Blastococcus saxobsidens DD2: one gene and its partner. The protein of the gene in region 1 interacts with the protein of each later gene in a pairwise test. Links are inferred from orthologs where the notes say so. Each region holds a gene or a part of one and is shown on either strand. Other genes may lie near its edges.

Region 1 (3,221 bases):
TCCGGCGGGCGCCGGCGGCGAGGACCGGAGCCCGGTTGCCGCCGGCCCGCGGCACCCCGTCGGCGTAGCCGACCGGCACCAGCGCCAGCGTCGTCTCGGCGGGCGTCGTGTACGTGTGCCCGTAGGACACCCCCGCCCCGGCCGGCACCCGCTTGGTCAGCGCGACGGCGGCCCGCACCGTCATCGCCGGCCGGAGCCCGTGGGCGGCGGCGTCCCCGCCGAGCGGGTCCAGCCCGTAGACGGCGACGCCCGGGCGCACCATGTCGTACCAGGTCTCCGGCAGGGCCACGGTGGCCGCGGAGTTGGCCAGGTGCCGGCGGGCGCCGGTGAGGCCGGCGGCGCGCGCGACCGCGACGGCCTCCTCGAACACCCGCACCTGCGCGCCGATGGTGGGGTGCGTCGGGGCGTCGGCGTAGGCCATGTGGCTCCACAGCCCGACGACCTCGACGTCGCCGTCGGCCTGCGCCCGCGCCGCCGCGGCGACCAGCCGCGGCCACTCGGCGGCGGGCGCGCCCTCGCGGGAGAGCCCGGTGTCGACGCACAGGTGCAGCCGGGCGGCGCGGCCGGTGGTCCGGGCCGCGGCGACCACCTCGGCCAGCCCCCACGCCGCGTTGACCGACACCTCGACGTCCGCGGCCAGCGCGGCGGCGAAGTCGGCGCCCGGGCCGTGCAGCCAGGCCAGCACCGGCGCCGTCACCCCGGCGGCACGCAGCGCCAGCGCCTCGTCCAGCACCGCGACACCCAGCTGGTCGGCTCCCCCGGCCAGCGCCGCCCGGGCGGCCGGCACCAGGCCGTGGCCGTAGCCGTCGGCCTTCACCACCGCCATCAGCGGGCGGGCGACCCGCCCGCGCAGCACCGCGGTGTTCGCCGCGATGGCATCGAGGTCGACGACCACCTCGGCCCGGGTCCCGTTGGTCACGCCCCCGAGTCTGGCAGGCGGTCCGGCCGGACCCCGCGCACCCGGCTGATCGCCTCGGGGAGGTGCCGCACCAGGTCGCCGGCGATCAGCGGCCCCCGCGCGGCGGCGACCTGGCCGGCGCGGCCGTGGACGTGCGCGGCCACGGCCGCCGCCTCGACGGCCGGCAGCCCGGTGGCCAGCAGGGCGCCGGTGATGCCCGACAGCACGTCACCGGTGCCGGCCGTGGCGAGCCACGGCGTGCCGGTGGCGTTGACGAAGGCGGTGCCACCGGGGTCGGCGACCACGGTGGCCTCGCCCTTGAGCAGGACGACGGCGCCCAGGTCGGCCGCCAGCCGGCGGGCGGCGCCGATCCGGTCGGAGCCGGGCCCGTACCCGAACCGGGCGAACTCGCGGTCGTGCGGGGTGAGCACCGTCGGTGCAGGACGGTTGCGCGCGAGGTCCGGTTCGCGGGCCAGCATCGTCAGCGCGTCGGCGTCCGCGAGCACCGGCAGATCGGTGGCGAGGACTTCGGCCAGCACGCTGCGGGCGTCGTCGTCGGTGCCCATGCCCGGGCCCACCACCCAGGCCTGCACCCGGCCGGCATCGCCGGGCCGGCCATCGGTGACGATCGCCTCGGGCCAGGCGGCACGCACGCCGTCGGCGGCTGTCCCGGCGTAGCGCACCAGCCCGGGTCGGGTGCGCAGCGCGGCTCCGGTGCACAGGACGCCGGCGCCGGGGTAGGTGGCCGATCCCGCGACGATCCCGACCACGCCCTGGGTGTACTTGTCGTCGTCGGCGTCCGGCAGCGGCAGGCGGGCCGCGGCGTCCGCGTCGGTGAGCTGCCACGCGGCCGGGGCCGGCAGGTGCTCGTCCAGGCCGATGCCGATGAGGTGCACCTCGCCGGCGTGGCCGCGCCCCTGCCCCACGACCAGCCCCGGCTTGACCGCGCCGAAGGTCACGGTGTGCGTGGCGGCGAAGGCTGCCCCGTCGACCGCACCGGTGTCGGCGTCCACCCCGCTGGGCACGTCGACGGCCACCATCAGCGCCGGTCCCGCGGCGGCCCGGTCCACCAGCGCGGCGGCGTCCGGCCGCAGCCCGCCGGAGCCCCCGATCCCGGTGATCCCGTCGAGCACGAGATCGGCCCGCTCGAGGGCCGGCCCGGCCGCCTCGGGTGCGACAACGCGGCCACCGGCCCGCCGGAATGCGGTCAGCCCCGCCTCGTGCGCCCGCTCCGGAGCCAGCAGGGCGGCGGTGACCTGCGTACCGCGGGAGGCCAGCCGCGCCCCGGCGAACAGCGCGTCACCGCCGTTGTTGCCCGCGCCCACCAGGAGGGTGACGCGCGCACCGTAGGAGCGGCCGAGCAGGCGGAGGCAGACGGTGGCCAACCCGGTCGCCGCACGCTGCATCAGGGCGCCGTCCGGCAGTGCCGCCAGCAGCCGGGCCTCCGCCGCGCGGATCTCCGCCGCGGTGAACAGGCCGATCACGTGGTCTCCCGGCCCAAGCCCTCGGCGACGACGACCGCGGAGGCGATGCCCCCGTCGTGGCTGAGGGAGACGTGCCAGGACGTGACGCCCAGCTGCGCCGCCCGGCCGGCCACCGAGCCGCGCACCTCCAGGTGCGGGCGGCCGTGCTCGCCGACGGTGACCTCGGCGTCGTGCCAGCGCAGGTCGCCGGGGGCGCCGAGCGCCTTGGCCAGGGCCTCCTTCGCCGCGAACCGGGCGGCCAGCGACTCGCCGGTCCGGGGGCCACCCGAGGGGGTGCGCTGCTCGGCCGCGGTGAACAGCCGGTCGCGCAGCCCCGGTGTGCGGGCGAGCGACTGTGCGAAGCGCTCCACCGGCACGACGTCGATCCCGACCCCGATGATCACCCGGCCAGTCTGCCGCCTCCGCGGCGTCCTGGCTCACCGCACGGGGTCCTGGCTCACGGTCGACGGTGAGCCAGGACCACTGATGACCAGGTCACCTGATCATCATCGAGCGAGTTCACTCGACGGTGACGCTCTTGGCCAGGTTCCGCGGCTGGTCGACGTCGTAGCCGCGCGTGTCGGCGATCTCGCAGGCCAGGATCTGCAGCGGCACGGTGGTCACGACCGGCGCGAGCAGGGTCGGCGTGCGCGGCACCCGGATGAGGTGGTCGGCGTAGGGGACGACGTCGTCGTCGCCCTCCTCGGCGATCACGATCGTGCGCGCCCCGCGGGCCCGGACCTCCTGGATGTTCGAGACGACCTTGCCGTGCACCGAGTTGCGGCTGCGCGGCGACGGCACGACGACGACCACGGGGGTGCCCTGGTCGATGACCGCGATCGGCCCGTGCTTGAGCTCGC
Region 2 (3,307 bases), 3.5 Mb from region 1 along the record:
TCCTGCGCCGGTGGCTGACCGCGCAGGGGCTCGACGTCACCTACGTCCGCAACATCACCGACATCGACGACAAGATCCTGGCGAAGGCCGAGGCCAACGGCGTCCCCTGGTGGGCGTGGGCGTACGACAACGAGCGGGCCTGCACCCGGGCGTACGACATCCTCGGCGTGCTCCCGCCCACGTACGAGCCGCGGGCCACCGGGCACGTTCCCGACATGGTCGAGCTGATGGACCGGCTGATCCGGCGGGGCCACGCCTACGCCGTCGACGGCGACGTCTACTTCGACGTCCGGTCGTTCCCCGAGTACGGGGCGCTGACCGGCCAGAAGCTCGGCGACCTCCAGCCGGCGGCCGACACCGAGACCGACGACCGCAAGCGGGACCCGCGCGACTTCGCGCTGTGGAAGGCCGCCAAGCCGGGGGAGCCGGAGACCGCCTCGTGGCCCACGCCGTGGGGCCGCGGCCGCCCCGGCTGGCACCTCGAGTGCTCGGCGATGGCCGAGCGCTACCTCGGTCCCGAGTTCGACATCCACGGCGGTGGCCTGGACCTGCGGTTCCCGCACCACGAGAACGAGCAGGCGCAGTCGCGGGCCGCCGGTGACGGGTTCGCCCAGTACTGGCTGCACAACGGCTGGGTCACCCTCGGCGGCGAGAAGATGAGCAAGTCGCTGGGCAACACCGCGCTGGTCGACGAGGTGGTCACGCGGGTCCGGCCGGTGGAGCTGCGCTACTACCTGGTCGCCCCGCACTACCGCTCGACGATCGAGTTCACCGATGCGGCGCTGGAGGAGGCCGGCTCGGCCTACCGGCGGATCGAGTCCTTCGTGAAGCGCGCGGCGGAGCGGGTCGGGGCGGGCGCCGGTGCCCCGGTCTTCTGCGCCGACTTCAGCAGCGCCCTCGACGACGACCTCGCGACGCCGGCGGCCATCGCGGCCGTCCACGAGACCGTCCGGGAAGGGAACACGGCGCTCGCCGACGGGAACGACGCCGCGGTCGCCGGCACGCTGGGCTCGGTGCGCGCGATGCTCGGCGTGCTCGGCCTCGACCCGATGGACCCGCAGTGGGCCACCAGCGGCGGCGACGAGAAGCTCGGCCGGGCGGCCGACGGCCTCGTGGCGCTGGTCCTCGAGCAGCGCCAGGCCGCCCGGGCCCGCAAGGACTTCGCGGCCGCGGATGCGATCCGCGACCAGCTCGCCAACCTCGGCGTCTCCGTCGAGGACACCCCCCAGGGACCCCGATGGGAGCTGACCTCCTGATGGCCGGCAACAGCCAGCGCCGCGGCCGCAGCGACGGCGCGGGCAAGAAGCGTGCGACCGCCGGGACCGGCGGCAAGAACCGCCGGTCCCTCGCCGGCCGGGGCGCGACCCCGCCGGCCGAGGCGCGGCCCGGCCACCCGGCTCAGCGGCGGGCCGCCGCCGAGCAGCGTCAGCGGGCCGACCGGGCCCGTGCCCGCGCGAAGTCCGAGGAGCAGCCGGAGCTGCTGCTCGGTCGCAACCCGGTCGTAGAGGCGCTGCGGGCCAGGATCCCCGCCACCGCCCTGTACGTCGTCACCGGCGACACTCACCGCGCCACCGACGAGCGGATCGCCGAGGCGCTGGCGCTGGCCGCCGACCGCGGGCTGCCCCTGCTCGAGGTGGGCAAGGCCGAGTTCGACCGGATGTCGCAGGGCGCTCTGCACCAGGGCATCGGCCTGCAGGTCCCGCCCTACGACTACGCGCACCCCGACGACCTGGTCGACATCGCCCGCGACTCCGGCCGGCCGCCCCTGATCGTCGCGCTGGACGGCGTCACCGACCCGCGCAACCTCGGCGCGGTCGTCCGCTCCGCGGCCGCCTTCGACGCGCACGGGGTGGTCGTCCCGCAGCGGCGGGCGGTCGGGATGACGGCGTCGGCCTGGCGCACCAGCGCCGGCGCCGCGGCCCGGATCCCGGTGGCCCGGGCGGTCAACCTGGCCCGCGCGCTCGGCTCCTACCAGGACGCGGGCCTGATGACCGTCGGCCTGGCGGGGGACGGCGACGTCGACCTGCACGCGTTCGACGGCTTCGCCGACCCGGTCGCGCTCGTCGTCGGCGCCGAGGGCACCGGCCTGTCGCGGCTGGTGCGCGAGCGGTGCGACGTCGTCGTTCGCATCCCGATCGACCGCGACACCGAGTCGCTCAACGTCAGCGTCGCGGCGGGAATCGCGCTCTACCAGATCGCGTCCCTCCGGGCCGCACCGCGGCCAGGTAGCTCCTCGCGTTGAGCTGAGCCGTTCCGCGGCTCTCGTCGGTGACCCTCCGGGCCACGCTCCTCGACCGCCCTCGCAGGGCGGCTCCCTGTCGTTCCTCGGGGACCCTCCGGGCCCCGCTCGTCACGACAGCAGCTGGGCGACGGTGTAGATCACCAGGCCGGCGAGGCCGCCGACGACGGTGCCGTTGACCCGGATCCACTGCAGGTCTCGGCCCACCTGGAGCTCGATGCGGCGGCTGGTCTCGTCGGTGTCCCAGCGGGCGACGGTGGTGCCCACCAGGTCGGCGAGGTCGCCGGAGAACCGCTCGACCAGGTAGACGGCGGCCCGCCGGCCCTGCTTCTGCACCAGCTCCCGCACCCGGGGGTCGGTCTGCAGCAGCTGGGCCGTGTCGGTGATCAGCCCGGCGACCCGGCTGCGCAGCTCCGACGAGGGGTCGGCCGCGGCCGCGAGGACGGCGTCCTTGGCCTGGGTCCACAGCGAGCCCGACCAGGTGCGCACGGCCGGGTGCTGGAGCAGCTCCGCCTTGAGCTCCTCGATCCGGGCGGCGGTGGCGGGATCGGTGCGCAGCGCGTGCACGTAGGCCCGCAGCCGGGCGTCGTAGGAGCGGCGCAGCTCGTGCCGCGGGTCGTCGCCCACCTCGTCGAGGAAGCCCTGCAGGCCGGCGAACACCCGGTCGAAGACGCGGTCGTCGACCCAGTCGGGCACCCACGCGGGGGAGGCGTCCCCGAGCTGTGCCCGGAAGACCAGGCGGTTCTCCTCGAGGAACCGGGCCAGGCCGCGCAGGCCGGCCGACAGCACCTCCTGGTGCCGGTCCCCGTCGACCACGAGCTCCAGCGCCCGGGCGACGGCCGGCGCGGCGGGGGTCTCGTGCAGCTTGCGCTCGACGAGCGCGGCGACGGCGGGGCGCAGGTCGTCGTCGCGCATCAGGTCGCCCAGCCCGGAGAGGGCCACCCCGGCGTCACCGGCCAGCCGCTCGGCCCGGCCGGGGGCGGCGAGGAACGTGCCCAGCCGGCCGGGGAGGTCGATCGTCTCGAGCGTGTGGTCGACGACGGCCGCGGTCAGGAAGTTCTCCTGGAC

What was found.
Region 2: the proteins of BLASA_RS19460 (region 1) and rlmB interact in binary tests that used the Escherichia coli proteins (3 or more experiments, as listed by UniProt). The link is inferred for Blastococcus saxobsidens DD2 from one-to-one orthologs.

Annotation. Positions count from the first base shown.
Region 1 is NC_016943.1:4,121,299-4,124,519, forward strand. What follows is about bases 150-3,062. They hold BLASA_RS19460 (NAD(P)H-hydrate dehydratase), read right to left. Parts: upstream 2,383-3,062; coding sequence 916-2,382; downstream 150-915. Other genes in these bases: alr (alanine racemase), read right to left, coding at 150-919; BLASA_RS19465 (holo-ACP synthase), read right to left, coding at 2,379-2,765; glmS (glutamine--fructose-6-phosphate transaminase (isomerizing)), read right to left, coding at 2,881-3,062. Outside these bases: more of alr, read right to left, coding at 1-149; more of glmS, read right to left, coding at 3,063-3,221. UniProt on the Escherichia coli protein: Bifunctional enzyme that catalyzes the epimerization of the S- and R-forms of NAD(P)HX and the dehydration of the S-form of NAD(P)HX at the expense of ADP, which is converted to AMP.
Region 2 is NC_016943.1:586,725-590,031, forward strand. What follows is about bases 250-3,248. They hold rlmB (23S rRNA (guanosine(2251)-2'-O)-methyltransferase RlmB), read left to right. Parts: upstream 250-1,255; coding sequence 1,256-2,242; downstream 2,243-3,248. Other genes in these bases: cysS (cysteine--tRNA ligase), read left to right, coding at 250-1,256; BLASA_RS02750 (DUF445 domain-containing protein), read right to left, coding at 2,351-3,248. Outside these bases: more of cysS, read left to right, coding at 1-249; more of BLASA_RS02750, read right to left, coding at 3,249-3,307. UniProt on the Escherichia coli protein: Specifically methylates the ribose of guanosine 2251 in 23S rRNA.